3 regions of the Arthrobacter sp. NQ7 genome follow, and region 2 is predicted to be linked to each of the others. Evidence: riboswitches for the same ligand, from Rfam matches in the RefSeq annotation. Region 2 holds a riboswitch; each other region holds the start of a gene.

Region 1 (5,542 bases), on a different contig from region 2:
CCGGGAACTGCTCACCTCGGACGAACTGGAGGCCGTGGTGCAAAAAGCCGCCGCCGAGACTGCCCTGAAGGACGGCCCCGGCGACGGCGGGTAACACGCTGTTGGACGGTGTCCCGGGTTAGACGATGTCCTGGGTCTTGGCGAAGCGGGCGATGGCGCGCTGGGTGCCCCGGTTGGCCAGTACCTGGATGGTGGCACTGACCGCGGCAGAGATCAGCGCGAAGGTCAGCGCGGAACGCAGGCTGGTGGGGACATCCTCGTTCTTGCCGGTGGGCGCCTTCTGGCCGGTGGTTTTTTCCCAGATGGTGTTGACCAGCTTGGTGCCGGCCAGGCCTGCGCCCAGGCTCACCCCGGTCCCGAGCAGCTTGATGAAAAGGTTCATTCCTGTAACTCCTTGCGGCGGCGGAAAACGGACTGCCTCCACCCTAGCCGGACAGCCGTGCCGGTCATGGCAAGGACGTGGCGGGCGGCAGGCACTTGGCGGACTATGGGGTGGGTGGTTCGGTGCGGAATTTGATCATTTTGTGCGTGCCGTCGCAGTAGGGTTTGATCGCCGAGGCCCCGCACCGGCACAACGCCACGGTCTTTCGGTCGCGGGGCACGGCGTCCCCCGAAGGGGTGACGATCTCGAACCCGCCCCTGACGATCAAGGGTCCGTCCGGGCACACCACTATTGAGCCCGCCGCAGATTCCTGGTCCACGTTGCCTCCTGTTCCTTGTTCCTGGGTCATGCTGTTCCCGGGGTCATGCTGCCGCCGGCACGGCCGTCCGGAGCGACGATGTGCCGGCTTCCCAGGAGGACAACAGGTGGTTCGACAGGCGGCTGTCCATGGCCATGACGGCCGTTGCCCCGAACAGGACATCGGCGAGGAGCTCCGGCTCTGCTTCCACCAGGCCGCCGGCCAGGTCCCGCCCCGCGATCTGCTCGTGGACTGCATCCGCTTCCACGTGCTCGTCGAAGTAGTGGGTGATGTCCTGGCCGAAACCGTGCCGGCGGAATCCGTTGCCGTAGAACCGGTTGGGCTGGGAAGACGTCATTTCGTAGATGGCCAAGTGGCCGGTGATGGCCCCCCTCAGCCGTCTATTCAGGCCGCACAGCGACATCAGGTTCACCGAGGCCAGGGAAATGGCGGGAACGGCATCGACGTAGGCGCCGTAGCTGCCGTCCAGCCCCAGGCCCCGCATGGTCCGGGCGAACAGCGCGCTGTGCATCCGCTCAGGCCGCCCGCCGCCGTATTCGTCTGCCTGGATTTCCACCAGCGCCGCCTTGGGACGTCCGCTGAGGCGGGGAATCGCCCAGGTGTGGGGATCGGCTTCCTTCAGCTGGTACACGGATTTGTGGACCAGGAACTCCTTGAGCTGGTCCAGGCTTGCCTTCCTGGCAACGAAACGGGAGACGCTGGGGCCGGTGTCAGCGGCCGCAAGGCCGAAGAGGACATCGGCCACCTGGTCGCTGCCCAAGGTGCCGGTCGGGAGTTCAAGGCTTCCGGCGGCCTGGTGCGCGGCCGTGCGGAGGGCGGCCTCAAACGGTTCCTCGATCAGCCGCCGCACCCTGATCAGGCCGGGCTCCCACTCCCAGGCGTCGGAGACGCCGTCCAGGCCCGAGTAGTGCAGCTCGTAAAGGCAGAAAAGGGCCAGCTGGATGTCCTCGTCGCCAATGATGTCGGTGGTTTCCGCCAATTGCCCCGCCACCAGCCGGTACAGCCCGTCCAGTTCCGCGCCAGCGGAATCCGGAGCCTTGGCCAAGGCCGTGAGAAGGGCGCTGCTGATGGGCCCTCGGGTTTCCGGGATTCTCATGATGCTCCTCGTTCCGGCGCGCTGTTTCCGTGACCGGGGACGGAGCTCCCACGCCCTGTCCCCGTCCATCCCGGGAACCAATATAGTAAGCATGATTACTAATAAAAGCTAAAGCCATCGCTTCGATAGGCCGGCGGGCCGGTCACATCCGGCAGGATGGGCCGTTGGAGCCCTCCACGCAGGGCCCTCCGGTGTAAACTTGAGCACGTCCGGAAGGGCAAAAAGCCTTACCCACATTTAACGCAACACTAAAAACGACAGGGGAGCGCCGCCGTCGGCCCTCGGCACCAGCCGGGAACTGAAGGTGGGCGCTGAGAGTGCGGACCGCCGCAGACCCTCGAACCTGATCCGGTTAGTACCGGCGCAAGGGAGTCGAGTTCTCAAAGTGTCGCGGCTGCACGGCAACAGGCCGCCGGCCGGGAATACTTTCCCCTCCTGTTTCCCAGGAGGATCCAATGAGTACTGCAGCAATCAAGAAGACCACCAGCAAGTCCTGGCGCGTCGTGGACATCGTGGTGGCCGCGCTGGTGGCCATCGCCGGAGGCGTTATTTTCTGGGCCTGGGACCAGGCTGCGGCCGCGGTCTCCGTGCCGATGAACGCCGCCTACCCGCCCCTGACCGGCCTGATCGCCGGTGGCTGGATGATCCCCGGCGTCCTGGGGATGCTGATTATCCGCAAGCCCGGGGCCGCCCTGTTCTGCGAGACCGTGGCCGCCACGGGCGAACTCCTCATGGGCTCCCAGTACGGCGCATCCGTCCTGTTCTCCGGCTTCGTCCAGGGCCTGGGCGCGGAAATCATCTTCGCCATCTTCGTTTACCGCAGGTTCAACCTGCCGGTGTCCCTGCTGGCCGGTGCGGCCGCGGGCCTGTTCTGCGGCTTGAACGACTCGTTCGCGCCGTGGGGCTGGAACATCGCCTACTCCGGTGGTGACAAGCTGGCCTACATCCTGTTCTGCATGCTGTCAGGCGCAGTTATCGCCGGCGCCCTGTCCTGGCTCGCCACCCGCGGCCTGGCGCGCACCGGCGTGCTCAGCTCCTTCGCGTCCCGCAAGGCCGCCACGGAGCCAGTCTTCTCCTGATGGCTCCCCAGGACGCCGCCGGCACGGTCCGCCCCGCCGCCGTGGCCGCCCGCGGCTGGGGCTGGCGGCATGCCGGACGGGCCAAGCCTGCCGTCCATGCCCTCGACCTGGACATCAGCCCCGGCGAGCGGGTGCTGCTGCTCGGTCCCTCGGGGGCCGGGAAGTCCACGCTGCTGCATGCGCTTGCGGGGGTGCTGGGCGACATCAACGACGACGGCGAGGCAGGCGACGCCGACGAGTCAGGTTCGCTGCTCATTGACGGCGCCGTGCCCCGCGCCCGGCGCGGGCACGCCGGGCTGATGCAGCAGGACCCGGAAACCCAGGTGGTCCTGTCCCGGGTGGGCGACGACGTCGCCTTCGGCGCCGAAAACCTTGCGGTGCCCCGGGAAGCCATCTGGGCGCGCGTGCACGAGGCGCTTGCCGACGTCGGCCTGTCCCACCTCCCGCTGGACCACCCGACGTCGGCGCTGTCCGGCGGCCAGAAGCAGCGTTTGGCGCTGGCGGGCATCCTGGCGATGCGCCCGGGGCTGATCCTGCTGGACGAACCCACGGCCAACCTGGACCCGGACGGCGTGCTGGAGGTCCGGGGCGCCGTCGCCCGTTGCCTGGACAAGACCGGGGCCACCCTGGTGGTGGTGGAGCACCGGGTTTCCGTGTGGAAGGACCTGGTGGACCGGATCGTGGTGCTCCAGCCGGGCTCCGCATCCGATCCCGCCGTACTCCTGGACGGGCCGCCGGACCTGGTGCTTCGCGAGGCGCGCGCCAAGCTCACCGCCGCCGGGGTGTGGGTGCCGGGCTACGTGCCGGCCACCCGTGGCCGTGCCGGGGTTCCCGCCCCCGGAACCGGGAATCTCCTGCTGGCCGCCGAACGGCTTGCTGTCTCCCGCGAACGTCCACGCCGCAAGGGCCTTCGCAGGATTCCGCCCGTCCCGGTCCAGGAAGGGCTCGCGGCCCAGGTCCGTGCAGGCCAGGCCCTCGCCATCACCGGTCCGAACGGCGCCGGAAAATCGACCTTTGCGCTGACCCTTGCCGGGCTGCTGGAACCCGTCTCCGGGAAGGTTTCCGCCACGCTGGACCTCAGCCGCGGCGCGGGGATCGACCCCTACACCTGGAAGGCCGAGCAACTGATTTCGCGCGTGGGGACGGTGTTCCAGGAGCCGGAGCACCAGTTCGTCACCGGCAAGGTGCTCGATGAGCTGCTGTTCGGTCCCCGGCACCTTGGCCACGGTGAGGACCGGGTTGACGAACTGCTGGAGCGGCTGCGTCTTACCCAGCTGGTGGACGCCAACCCCTACACGCTCTCCGGCGGCGAAAAACGGCGGCTTTCCGTTGCCACCGTCCTCGCCGCCAGCCCCCAGGTGCTGGTCCTGGACGAGCCCACCTTCGGCCAGGATGCCAACACATGGGCGGAGCTGGCCTCGTTCCTCTCCGAGCTGCTGGACGCAGGCACCGCCGTGGTGTCCGTGACCCACGACGCCGAATTCACTGGGGCATTGGGCGGGGCGGAGCTTCGGATGGCCGCGTCGGAACCGGTGGCGCCATGAGGCAGGAACTCACCCTGGCCGGCAACCGCGCCCTCCTGGCCCGCGCCAACCCCCTGAGCAAGTTTGCCGCCGTCGTGCTCATTACCGCGGTCCTGGCGCTGTCCATCGACTGGGTGTCGGCCTCCGTGGCCCTGGTCTTCGAACTGCTGCTGTTTCCCCTGGCCGGGCTCACCTTGGCCCTGCTGTGGCAGCGCGGGTGGCCGCTGATCCTCGCCGCCGCCGTGGGCGGGTGGAGCACCTCCATCCTGGCGCCGGACAGCGGACGGATCCTGCTCGACGTCGGCATCTGGACCATGAGTGAAGGCTCGCTGCAGCTGGGGATCGGCTTCCTCCTGCGCGGCTTTGCCATTGCACTGCCGGCGGTCCTGCTGATGAGCTGCACCGACCCGACCGACCTCGCGGATGCGCTGGCGCAGAAGGCGCGGCTGCCGCACCGGTTCGTCCTGGGAACCCTGGCCGCCATGCGCCTGGTGGGGCTCATGGCTGAGGAATGGCAGACCATCGGGATGGCCCGGCGGGCACGCGGCGTCGGCTCGCGCGGCAGCCTGCCCCAGCGGGTGAAAGCGACGCTGGGGCAGAGCTTCGGGCTCCTGGTGCAGGCGATCCGCCGCGCGTCCCGGCTTGCCGTGACCATGGAAGCGCGCGGATTCGGCGGCGGCAGCAGGACCTGGGCGCGTGAATCCACCTTCAGTGGCCTGGACCTGGGCGTGCTGGCGGGTGGCGTGCTGATGGCCGGGCTTGCCCTGGCAGCGGCGCTTGCGGCGGGCACCTGGAACATGGTGTGGCTGGGCAGCTGATCCGACACGTCGACGCGCCGTATCGCACATAGCGGGTAAAGCCTTTCGGCGACCGCGCGCCCTGACCGGCTATCCGGACAAATAACTCATTTATGATATATTCGGGGGTATGACGCAGGAAACCGCTGAACACGTTGCCGCCATGCTGAAGGACGCCCGGACCGAAAAGGGCTGGACCCAGGGCCAGCTGGCCGCCGAACTCGGCACCAGCCAGTCAGCCGTCGCACGGATGGAACAGGGCAAGCAGAACCTGAGCCTGAAGATGATCCAGCGCCTGGAAAACATCTTTGACCGGAGCATCGTCAACGTGGGCAAGCCGCAGATG
Region 2 (5,542 bases):
GCAAGCGGCATTCGGAGGTCTGCCGCGGAGGCTCAGTACGCAAATAGACGCGCACCGATCATCCCTTGGGCAGCCACGTATGTGCCATGCTGGCCGCGTCTAGGTGACCACCGGCGACTCCGGACTCTCTGAGCCCGCAGCCGCGCAGTATACCGGGCGCGGATGATCTCCAGTGCGTCCACGTCCAGTAACCTGCGGGTTCCCGGTGCGTGTCTTTAGGTTCCAGGACAAGCCCGTTCCCGGGTACATCCCGGTCGCCCTGCCACGGTGATAGAGCCTGCCGGTGTGTCAGGGGTCCACTTCGTCCTCCTATGAGATGCTCGGTGGAGCCTGCCAGGTGTTGTGGTTCTTAGTGTGACGGCTGGTTTTGGCGCGGGCCAAGGCGCGACGGGTTGGGATCTGGGTAAACGTGGAGGAGGGGATCTTTGCCGTGGCGAGGGTGAGGCTTTCCTGGGCGAGGGCTGTTTCGATGATCTTCAGGGTTCCTTCTCCGAGGCCGATGATCCCGGTCAAGAGGTCTTCCCTTGACCGGGCGATCAGTTGTCCCACGGAATTAACTCCGCCGCGCAGTAGGGCATTCATCGCCCGCGGTGGCAGCGCCAGTTCGGTGATTGGACGAGCGCGGTTCAGTTCGCGTTCCCGGAGCATCCGGGCAGTCGGGCGCCTGTGGATTGTCTTGACAGACGGGTCCGGCAGCAAGGCCCGGGATACTGCCGGGGCGTCCAGATGTGTTGATCTGGCGTCGGGGCGCCCGGATATGTCGTGAGGGTCTGGTGTCATGGTGCTTCTCCGGGCGGTCGCTCGCGTCAGCGGTTGCGGGACGTTCGTATGCACTGCGGGCTGGGGGTTATTCGCCGATGCGCCATGGACCGGGTACTGGGAGTGGGTTTGGGCTGATCTTCTGGGGTGTCGGCGACTTCGGACACCATGGCCTTGAAGGGGCTCCGCCCGGTAGCAATCGCCGGTGAAGAATTCGGGCCGGAAGACGGTCAGACCCTGGGGGCGGCCCCTTTTGGGTGTGTTCCGGTGGCCTACTTCGGGGCAGGGTTTACGACTGGGGGTGGTGCCCGGGCCTGCGGCTTGGGCGGCAGGCCCGGGGGGTTTAGGGGTTGAGGCGGGCGGGTTCGGGGAGGTAGACCTTGCCACCGGATTCGCGGAATTCTGCGCTCTTGGCGTTCATGCCGGCGATTACTTCCTGCTCGGATACTCCACCGAACTGGTCCCGGATGTCCTGGCTGATCCGCATGGAGCAGAACTTCGGCCCGCACATGGAGCAGAAGTGCGCCGTCTTCGCCGGTTCAGCGGGAAGGGTTTCGTCGTGGAACTCCTCCGCCGTGACCGGGTCCAGGGACAGTGCGAACTGGTCGCGCCAGCGGAATTCGAACCGGGCCTTAGAGAGGGCGTCGTCGCGTTCGTGCGCACCGGGGTGGCCTTTGGCGAGATCCGCGGCGTGGGCCGCGATCTTGTAGGTAATCACTCCGGTTTTCACGTCGTCCTTGTTCGGCAACCCGAGGTGTTCCTTGGGCGTGACGTAGCACAGCATGGCGGTGCCGTACCGGGCGATCTCCGTCGCTCCGATGGCCGAGGTGATGTGGTCATACCCGGGTGCAATGTCGGTCACCAGCGGGCCGAGGGTGTAGAAGGGCGCACCCTCGCAGAGTTCCTGCTGGCGTTCGACGTTTTCACGGACCAGGTGGAACGGGATGTGACCGGGTCCTTCGACCATGACCTGCACATCGTACGTCCAGGCCCGCTTTGTCAGTTCTGCGAGGGTGTCCAGCTCGGCGAACTGGGCCGCGTCATTGGCATCCGCCGTGGAACCCGGGCGCAGGCCGTCACCCAGGGAGAACGCGACGTCGTATTTGGCGAAGATCTCGCAGAGCTCGTCGAAGTGGGTGTAAAGGAAGTTCTCCTGGTGGTGGGCCAGGCACCAGCCGGCCATGATGGACCCGCCACGGGACACGATCCCGGTCACCCGGTTTGCGGTCAGGGGTACGTAGCGCAGGAGGACGCCGGCGTGGACGGTCATGTAGTCCACGCCCTGCTCGCACTGTTCGATCACGGTGTCCCGGTAGATCTCCCACGTCAACTCGTTGGCCTGCCCGTTAACCTTTTCCAGTGCCTGGTAGATCGGCACCGTGCCAATCGGGACGGGGGAGTTGCGGATGATCCACTCCCGCGTGGTGTGGATGTCATCCCCGGTGGAGAGGTCCATCACCGTGTCGGCGCCCCACTGGGCCGCCCACTGCAGCTTGTCCACCTCCTCGGCAATGGAGCTCGTCACCGCGGAATTGCCGATGTTCGCGTTGATCTTCACCAGGAAGGCCTTGCCGATGATCATCGGCTCGGACTCGGGGTGGTTGATGTTGTTCGGAATGATCGCCCGGCCGGCGGCCACCTCGCTCCTGACCAGTTCGACGTCGCAGTTTTCCCGGACCGCCACGAACCGCATCTCCGGGGTGATGATGCCCCGTTTGGCGTAGTGCATCTGGGTGACCGTCCTGCCCTCAAGAGCGCGGCGGGGCACGGGCTGTGCGCCCTTCCACTCCGCCGATGCAGCACCCCGGCGCACGGCGGACTTCCCGTCGTCGAGGAGGTTGCGTTCCCGGCCGCCGTAAGGCTCGGTATCGGCCCGGGCCTGGATCCATTCGGACCGGAATGGCTCCAGGCCGATCACCGGATCACTGCCAGGCCCCGCTGTCCGGTAGACCGTGAAGGGAGGATTCTTCACCCCGTTCGGCGAATCCTCCAACGCGATCTCCGTGACAGGGACGCTAATGCCGTGTTCTGTGTCGTGGGCATACGCGAGCGAATGCGAATTCATGGCGTTCATCAGTGTTTTCCTACTTCCTTCGCCGGCATGACCCGGACAGGTTCAACGGTCACGGACTGCCTCAGCCCGATCTCAGCCCCTGCATCAGGGCACCCGTGTGGATGTGACCAACCTTACAGAAGACTCGTCCACGCGAAAAGCAGTTCCGACCACGATCGTTGCAGCGTACACCGGGGACTGGCAGGTTGCCGCGGGTCAGGGCGCCAGGTCCTTCTCGATCATCCAGCAAGGTTTCACTAAGCCCGGTCCAGGGGCGTCGTGTGCAGGCACCCGCTGCCGCTTGCGTTGGCAGTGGGCCAGGAATTACGTGGTCGAAACCCATCCGCAACAGCGCCGGGGGAGTCTTAAGGCGTGGCCTGAGCTGACAGGGCTTTCCGCGGGAGTGGGACTGGGGTGCTGCGTACCGCCAGGGGAGGGAGGTCGGGGTTGCCGTTTGTGGTGAAGGTTCTGGTGTTGACTGTGGCGACGAGCCTGCTGGGCATCTGGGTGGCGGAGCCTTCGGTGCGGCGGTTGCTGCGGGGGTGGCTGCATGCGCCGGCGCTGCGCCAGCGCCGTCGCCTGATGGAGGCACCGGCTCTCTGGCGGGCCCGGACCTATCTTGCAGATGAATCCGGCGCCCTGGAGCGGGTGACCAGGTCCCTGGCGCACCGGGGCATCAATATCCACAGTATCCACGTGCACCGCCTTCAGGGCGGGGTCCTGGACGAATTCGTGCTCTCCGCCCCGGACGGCCTTACCGAACAACGGCTCCTGGCCGCCCTGCAGGACGGCGGGGGCCGGCACGCCAGGGTGTGGCCCACCACCGCCCTGGCCCTCGCTGACGGTCAAACGAGGGCGCTGACGCTGGCTTCCCGCGTCGCGGCAAACACGGACGAACTTCCCCTCACTGTCGCCGAGCTCCTGGGCGCGACGGTCCTTCCCGGCGCCCCGCGGCCGGCGGGGCCGGTGTACTTTCCCGGTGCGGTCTCTTCCGGTGCTCCGGGCGCGGTGTTGAAAATTCCGTCGTCCTGGGGTCCGCTCTACTTTTGCCGGGCTGAGGAGCCGTTCACCCCGGCAGTGTCGGCCCGGGCGCACCGGCTCGCGGAATTGGCCGAAGTCGTCGAACTCACCGCGTTGGCCACGGACCGCGGCGCGGCCGGGGTGGGCATCTCAGAACGCGGTCGGGTTCGGGGACGACTGAGGGGCACTCTCACAGGGTTTCTATTTTCAGTGTTAGGGAGGGGCCGTGATGAGGGTAGGACTTATCAGGGCGTTGACGACGTCCGACCGGCGCATGCTTTACGCGCACGGGGACCTGTTGGCCAGAAGTTTCGGGTTTGACGTTCTCACCCGTTGCATCCCGGACCAGCCGTTCGGAGTTTACGATGATGCCTCGTTTCGGGCCGCGGTCCCGAAGGTGGCAACCCTGGCCGTGGAGATGGCCGGCGGGGTTGATGCGCTGATCATCAGTTGCTGCGCCGACCCGGGGCTGCCCGAAACACGCGCCGCGCTGGATATCCCTGTCATCGGCGCCGGATCCGCCGCGGCCGCGGCTGCCCTGGCGTTCGGCGGCCGGGCGGGGGTGCTGGGTCTCACCCACCAGGCACCGGGGCCGATCGCCGAAGCCTTGGGGGACAGGATGCTCCTCATAGATGGGCCCGACAGTTCCGGGACCCCCGAAGGCTTCCTCACGCCCACCGGGATCTTCGATGCCCTGGCCCAGGCGCACATGCTCGTTGACGCCGGCGCCGAGGTCATCGTCCAGGGCAGCACCGGGCTCTCGAGCATCGGGATGACCCGGGTCCTCCGGGACCGGCTTGGGGTGCCGGTCATCGACCCGGTCACGGCCGCCGGATCCGTCCTCCTTTCCGGAGCCGCCCCCCGAACAGTGCAAATGGTCTGAAAACACGACTCCGCGCAGGGAATGCTCCCTCGCAATGAATCCGCCTACTTTAGGCCCACACCACCCGGTGGCCTCTAAAACCTAGCTTCCGGCGACGGTTCTTCCCCTATACAGGAAAATGACGTCAAGGAAACCGGGCGGCAACATCGGAGGAGCATCCTGATCTTAAGGGTCAACGTGCACAGAGAAGGGAGCCGACGATGGCTGAAGCTAAGGAAGCAACCATCCGCACGTGCGAGGAACTTACGCACGGGGACGAAATTGAGGCCTGGCATGAGGGCAGGCTCTTACACAGAGGAACGGTGAGCCAGACCTTGCCCACCATGGGAATGTTCTGGATCGTGTGCTCCAGAACCGGGACGCGCAAACTCGTGGATCTGGAAGCATCAGATATCATCCGGATGTCCGCTCCCACAAACCTGGGGTTAGTGAGACCGGAAAGGACACCGGCCTGATGTCGCCCGAACCCGCCGCCGGTCTGCACAGGGTAAGTACCGACTCGAAAACCGGGCATCCCTTCGACGACCCCCAGGGGTGATTGCCGCAGCTGGGCTGGTAGCCCGTCGGGACGCAACTCGCCCATCCCCTCATGCGCGCGGTTGCTGGCCTGTCAGGGGGTGTGGCCGGATCTACTGCGCAGGGGAACCGGCATGAATGCCATCTGGGGCGGATGGGCTGGCTTCCTCCGTGCGTCGAAATGACCCACACTTATGCACAAGGGATTCCTCTCTACCTCGGCGGAAGGCAGGTTCAGATGGCGGCCTCTTTGATCTCACTGGCAGCACTTATTGGACCACAGGACCTCAAACCCGCCGCTCATGCCCTGC
Region 3 (5,542 bases), on a different contig from region 2:
GCAGCAGCTGGAGCAGTTCGACGAGCGTGAAATCGACCGCGTGGAAGCCATTGTCCGGTCCATGACGCCGCACGAGCGGCTTGCGCCGAAGATTATCAACGGTTCACGGCGCGCCCGCATCGCCCGCGGTTCCGGCGTCCACGTCTCCGAGGTCAACGGCCTCCTGGAACGCTTCGCCCAGGCCCAGAAGATGATGAAGAAAATGGCCCAGGGCGGCATGCCGGGAATGCCCGGGATGCCGGGGATGCCCGGTGCCGGCGGAGGGGCGCGGAAAAACGCCAAGAACGCCCCCAAGAAGAAGGCCAAGTCGGGCAACCCGGCCAAGGCTGCGCAGGAACGCAAGGAGATGGAGGCCCGCCGCGCCAATGCAGCCAAGGCCCTGCCCACCGGTGCAGCCTTCGGCCAGCAGGGCGGCGACTTCGATCCGTCACAGCTGAACCTTCCCAAGGGCTTCGACAAGTTCCTGGGCAAGTAACAACCCAACTGGGCAGCGCCAGGTGTCGTTTTGAGGGGTCAAAACGACACCTGGCGCTGCTTACTTGGGATGTCGGTACCGTGGAATAGGGTTGGGACATGTTCAAGCAGAGGGTAGTGTTCGTGCACGGCGCCGGAACCTTTGGTGCCGCCGCATGGCCGCGCCAGCACGGCATGACACTGACCTATGACGCCCTCTTCCTCCGCCGGCACGGTTTTGACCCCGTGGCCGAGCCCCTGGCATCGTCCTTCACGGAGGATGCCGCGATCATCCTTCGCTCCCTGGCCGATGACGGCCGTGGCGCCGCCGGCGGCCATGTGGTGGCGCACGCACAAGGCGCCATCGCGGCGATGATGGCCGCCGTGGAACGCCCGGACCTGGTGTTTTCGCTGACCCTGGTGGAGCCGGCCTGCCTCTCACTGACGGCGGAACTTCCCGCCACGGCAGCCCACATCAGCCTCATGCAGCCCCTGTTCGAGGTCCGGCACCAGCTCAGCGACGAAGACTTCCAGCGCGAGTTCGTCCGGCGGGTGTACGCCACCGACCTTCAGCAGCCCGCCACCACGGAAGAAAAGCGCTCTGCCCGCAGGCTGCGGCTCCAGGCCCCCTCGTGGGAGGCGCCGCTCCATATCGTCCCCGGCGTCCCCACCCTGGTGCTGACCGGCGGGTGGGAACCCCTCTATGAGGAAATTGCCGGCTACCTCCGGGAGACCGGCGCCCTGCACCGCGTCGCCGCGGGCGGGCACCGGCCCCATGACTCGCCGGACGGCGACCGGGCCATCCGGCAGTTCATCGGCGGGGTCAGCCGCAGCCGGCCCGCCCAGGCGTCCTAGCTGTCCGCGGGAACGCGAAGCTCCGGCAGGTAGATCTTGCCGCCGGCGGCAAGGAATTCCCGGCTCTTTTCCTGCATCCCGCTGGCTGCTCCGGCCAGCGCTGCCTGCGCCTCCGCGGATCCGAATTCGTCCCGGATGTCCTGGCTGATCCGCATCGAGCAGAACTTCGGGCCGCACATTGAACAGAAGTGCGCCGTCTTGGCAGGCTCGGCCGGGAGGGTCTCGTCATGGAAGGACTCCGCGGTGACCGGGTCCAGGGACAAGGCGAACTGGTCCCGCCAGCGGAATTCGAACCGCGCCTTGGACAGGGCGTCGTCACGTTCATGTGCCCCGGGGTGGCCCTTGGCGAGGTCCGCGGCGTGGGCCGCGATCTTGTAGGTGATCACGCCGGTTTTGACGTCGTCCTTGTTGGGCAGGCCCAGGTGCTCCTTGGGGGTGACATAGCAGAGCATGGCGGTGCCGTACCGGGCAATTTCGGTCGCACCGATGGCGGAGGTGATGTGGTCGTAGCCGGGGGCAACGTCCGTGACCAGCGGCCCAAGGGTGTAGAACGGCGCCCCCTTGCACAGCTCCTGCTGCCGCTCGACGTTCTCCCGGACCAGGTGGAACGGCACGTGGCCTGGCCCCTCCACCATGACCTGCACGTCGTACTCCCAGGCGCGCTGCGTGAGTTCCGCCAGGGTGTCCAGCTCCGCGAACTGCGCGGCGTCGTTGGCGTCGGCCGTGGAGCCGGGGCGCAGGCCGTCGCCGAGGGAGAACGCGACGTCGTATTTGGCGAAGATTTCACACAGCTCATCGAAGTGCGTGTACAGGAAGTTCTCCTGGTGGTGGGCCAGGCACCAGCCGGCCATGATGGACCCGCCGCGGGAGACGATTCCCGTCACGCGGTTGGCCGTCAGCGGAACATACCGGAGCAGCACGCCGGCGTGGATGGTCATGTAGTCCACGCCCTGTTCGCACTGTTCGATCACGGTGTCCCGGAAGATCTCCCAGGTGAGCGCATTGGCCTCGCCGTTGACTTTCTCCAGCGCCTGGTAGATCGGCACCGTTCCAATCGGCACGGGGGAGTTGCGGATGATCCATTCCCGGGTGGTGTGGATGTCGTCACCGGTGGAGAGGTCCATGACGGTGTCGGCGCCCCACTGGGTGGCCCACTGCAGCTTGTCCACCTCTTCGGCGATGGAGCTGGTCACCGCGGAGTTGCCGATGTTCGCGTTGATCTTCACCAGGAAGGCCTTGCCGATGATCATCGGCTCGGACTCGGGATGGTTGATGTTGCTGGGAATGATGGCCCGGCCCGCGGCCAATTCGCTGCGGACGAGTTCAACATCGCAGTTTTCCCGCAGCGCCACGAAGCGCATTTCCTGGGTGATGACCCCCTGCCGGGCATAGTGCATCTGCGTCACCGTCCGGCCGTCGACGGCGCGGCGGGGCACCGGCTGCGCGCCCTTCCACTCCGCGGACGCAGCGCCGCGCCGCACGGCCGAGCGGCCGTCGTCGAGCAGGTTGCGCTCCCTGCCGCTGTAGGCCTCCGTGTCCCCGCGCGCCACGATCCACTCGGCGCGGAAGGGCTGCAGGCCGCGGACCGGGTCGCTGCCGGGGCCCGCGGTCCGGTAGGTCCGGAACGGTTCGTTCGGCTGTCCGTTGGGTGATGGCTCCAGGGCGATCTCCGTCACGGGCACCCGGATTCCGGCGCCGGCATCTTCGATGAAGGCCAGCGAATGCGACGCCAGGGATTGGGTCACCCCGCGGGCGGTGGTGTCCCCGGGCTCTCCGGTGGACGGCTGGTGGGCAGGGTTCAACTGGGTGTTTTGCGTACTCAAGGGAATACTCACTTCCTTCGCCGGCATTACCCGGACAGGTTCGACGGTCGCAGGCTGCCTCAGCCCGATCTCAGCCCCTGCAGGGGCACCCGTGTGGTCAGCAACGAAGCTACCACAGGCACCCGGAAGAGCCGTGTCACAAATGCGGGTGCTAGCCTGACCGGGCACTGAAAGGAGCCGGGATGGCAGGAATCATTCACTTTCGCGGGCCCGTCCTCACCGCGCCGGACCGGGTAAGCCACGGACTCTGGGCCGTGGACGGGAGACTGACGTTCACGCAGCCGGCAGCCCCTCCCGACCGCGTCCTCGACGGCTGGGTCCTGCCCGGGTTCGTGGACGCCCACTGCCACATCGGTCTGGGTCCTGGCGGCCCGGTGGAGCCCGCTGCGGCCCGCGACCAGGCGCTCGCCGACCTCAGCGCCGGAACCCTGCTGGTGCGGGACGCCGGCTCGCCGGCGGACACCCGGTGGATGCAGGGCGGCCGGGACTTCCCGGTGCTGATCCGGGCGGGCCGGCACGTGGCCCGGACCCGCCGCTATCTGCGCGGCTTCGCAGAGGAAGTCGAGCCGGAGGGCCTCGTGGAGACGGTCCGGAAGCAGGCACACGACGGTGACGGCTGGGTCAAACTCGTGGGGGACTGGATTGACCGGAACGCCGGTGACCTGGCTCCGTCCTTTCCTGCCGCCGTCGTCCGTGACGCTGTCCGTGCAGCCCACGACGAAGGCGCCCGGGTGACCGCGCATTGTTTCGCCGAGGACACCCTGGACCAGGTGCTGGACGCAGGGATCGACTGTGTGGAGCATGCCACCGGGCTCCTGCCCCGGCACCTGCCACGGTTCGTGGAACAAGGGGTGCCGATCGTGCCCACGCTTATCAACATCGCCACCTTTCCGGACATCGCAGCGCAGGCTGATGCAAAGTTCCCCCGCTACGCGGCCCACATGCGTGCCCTGTGGGAGGGCCGCCGCGAGCGGGTGGCGCAGGCCCACGCCGCGGGCGTGCGGATCTTTGCCGGAACCGACGCGGGCAGTGTGATCCGGCACGGCAGGATTGCCGACGAGATCCTTGCGCTGCATGCCGCAGGCCTCCCGATGGCAGCCGCCCTGGACGCCGCCTGCTGGGCGGCCCGGAGGTGGCTTGGCGCGGAAGGCCTGGCGGAAGGGGCCCGCGCCGACGTGGTGGTGTGCCGGGACGATCCGCGGGCGGTGCCGGACACGATCAGGACACTCGCGCACGTGGTTTTGGGCGGACGAATCATCCGCTGAGAGCGTCGGCAGAGGACTTGGAATAAATTGAAGCTTCAAGTAATTTTAATATGTGACAGGCCGGCAACCGGGCGGCCTTCCAATCCAAGGAGCTTCAGATGACCGCAGCACCCAGCAGCCAGGATCTTCTTCCTGCCGACCTCGGCATGGGCACGGTGATGCTCAAGGTGGGCGACATGAAGGTCATGACCGACTACTACCAGCGGGCGCTGGGCCTCGAGGTGGTCGCCGAACAGGATGGCGGGCTCTACCTTGGCAGGCTGGGCCGCCCCCTGGTCCACCTGGCGCCGGCCCCTGGGCTGAACCTTCCCGGCAGGGGAGAGGCCGGCCTGTTCCACACCGCCTTGCTGTTCGAGGACCAGGCCTCCCTTGCCGCCACGATCGCCACCGCGGCCCAGTATGAGCCGCGGTCCTTCACCGGCAGCGCCGACCACCTGGTCAGTGAGGCCTTCTACTTCAGCGATCCCGAAGGCAACGGCATTGAGCTCTACTGGGACCGGCCGCGCAGCAACTGGTCCTGGAACGGGACCGACGTAGTCATGGACAGCCTCGCCCTGCCGCCCCAGCGCTACATTGAGCAGCACCTCACCGAGGCGTCGCTGGAAGGCCAGCGGCAGACATCCGCCGGGGTGGGTCACGTCCACCTGCAGGTGGGCGACGTCCAGACGGCCCGGGACTTCTATGTCGGAACCCTGGGTTTCGAAAAGACCGCCGGCTGGCACGGCCAGGCATTGTTCGTCTCCGCCGGCCGGTACCACCACCACATGGCCATGAACGTCTGGAACAGCCGCGGCGCCGGGCCGCGAAAGGACACGCTCGGGCTGGGCGAGGTGCTCATCGAAGTTCCCTCCGGGGACGACGTCGGAGCGCTGGCTGACCGGCTCAAGGTCGCCGGCGTGCCCGCCCACCACACCGGCGCGGAGCTTCGCTTCGAGGATCCGTGGCGGAACAGGCTGCGGGTGGCGGTCCGCTGACCGGCGGACCTGACCGCCCGCGTGGACCGGCAGCCCGCGTGCACCGGCAGCCCGGCAACTACTAGGCTGATCCCGTACGGCCGGACCGCAGGCAGCGGACGGCGCGCAGTTCCGCCAACGGAAGAAGGACACCCGCCATGGGCTTCACCGAGATCTTTGTCGCCACCCATGA

Evidence for each region. Region 2 has a riboswitch for thiamine pyrophosphate ahead of thiC (phosphomethylpyrimidine synthase ThiC). Riboswitches for the same ligand answer to the same signal wherever they lie in the genome.
Region 1: linked by a shared signal. The riboswitch ahead of PUN71_RS16425 (ECF transporter S component) and the one ahead of thiC (phosphomethylpyrimidine synthase ThiC) in region 2 are both predicted to bind thiamine pyrophosphate.
Region 3: linked by a shared signal. The riboswitch ahead of thiC (phosphomethylpyrimidine synthase ThiC) and the one ahead of thiC (phosphomethylpyrimidine synthase ThiC) in region 2 are both predicted to bind thiamine pyrophosphate.

The regions. Positions count from the first base shown of each region.
Region 1 is NZ_JARFXU020000017.1:32,088-37,629, reverse strand. Features, by position in the region: gene mnhG (monovalent cation/H(+) antiporter subunit G) at 1-94, shown strand, start outside; gene PUN71_RS16440 (DUF4235 domain-containing protein) at 119-382, opposite strand; gene PUN71_RS16435 (CDGSH iron-sulfur domain-containing protein) at 486-731, opposite strand; gene PUN71_RS16430 (iron-containing redox enzyme family protein) at 745-1,797, opposite strand; TPP riboswitch at 2,047-2,185, shown strand; gene PUN71_RS16425 (ECF transporter S component) at 2,253-2,876, shown strand; gene PUN71_RS16420 (ABC transporter ATP-binding protein) at 2,876-4,420, shown strand; gene PUN71_RS16415 (energy-coupling factor transporter transmembrane component T family protein) at 4,417-5,217, shown strand; gene PUN71_RS16410 (UDP-N-acetylglucosamine 1-carboxyvinyltransferase) at 5,327-5,542, shown strand, end outside.
Region 2 is NZ_JARFXU020000004.1:288,464-294,005, reverse strand. Features, by position in the region: gene PUN71_RS07570 (DNA-directed RNA polymerase subunit alpha C-terminal domain-containing protein) at 310-648, opposite strand; gene thiC (phosphomethylpyrimidine synthase ThiC) at 1,103-2,833, opposite strand; TPP riboswitch at 2,831-2,940, opposite strand; partial or broken gene PUN71_RS07560 (amino acid-binding protein) at 3,260-3,934, shown strand; gene PUN71_RS07555 (aspartate/glutamate racemase family protein) at 4,062-4,715, shown strand; gene PUN71_RS07550 (GNAT family N-acetyltransferase) at 5,470-5,542, shown strand, end outside.
Region 3 is NZ_JARFXU020000002.1:16,706-22,247, reverse strand. Features, by position in the region: gene ffh (signal recognition particle protein) at 1-475, shown strand, start outside; gene PUN71_RS02955 (alpha/beta hydrolase) at 574-1,308, shown strand; gene thiC (phosphomethylpyrimidine synthase ThiC) at 1,305-3,131, opposite strand; TPP riboswitch at 3,127-3,234, opposite strand; gene PUN71_RS02945 (amidohydrolase family protein) at 3,314-4,396, shown strand; gene PUN71_RS02940 (VOC family protein) at 4,495-5,370, shown strand; gene PUN71_RS02935 (hypothetical protein) at 5,508-5,542, shown strand, end outside.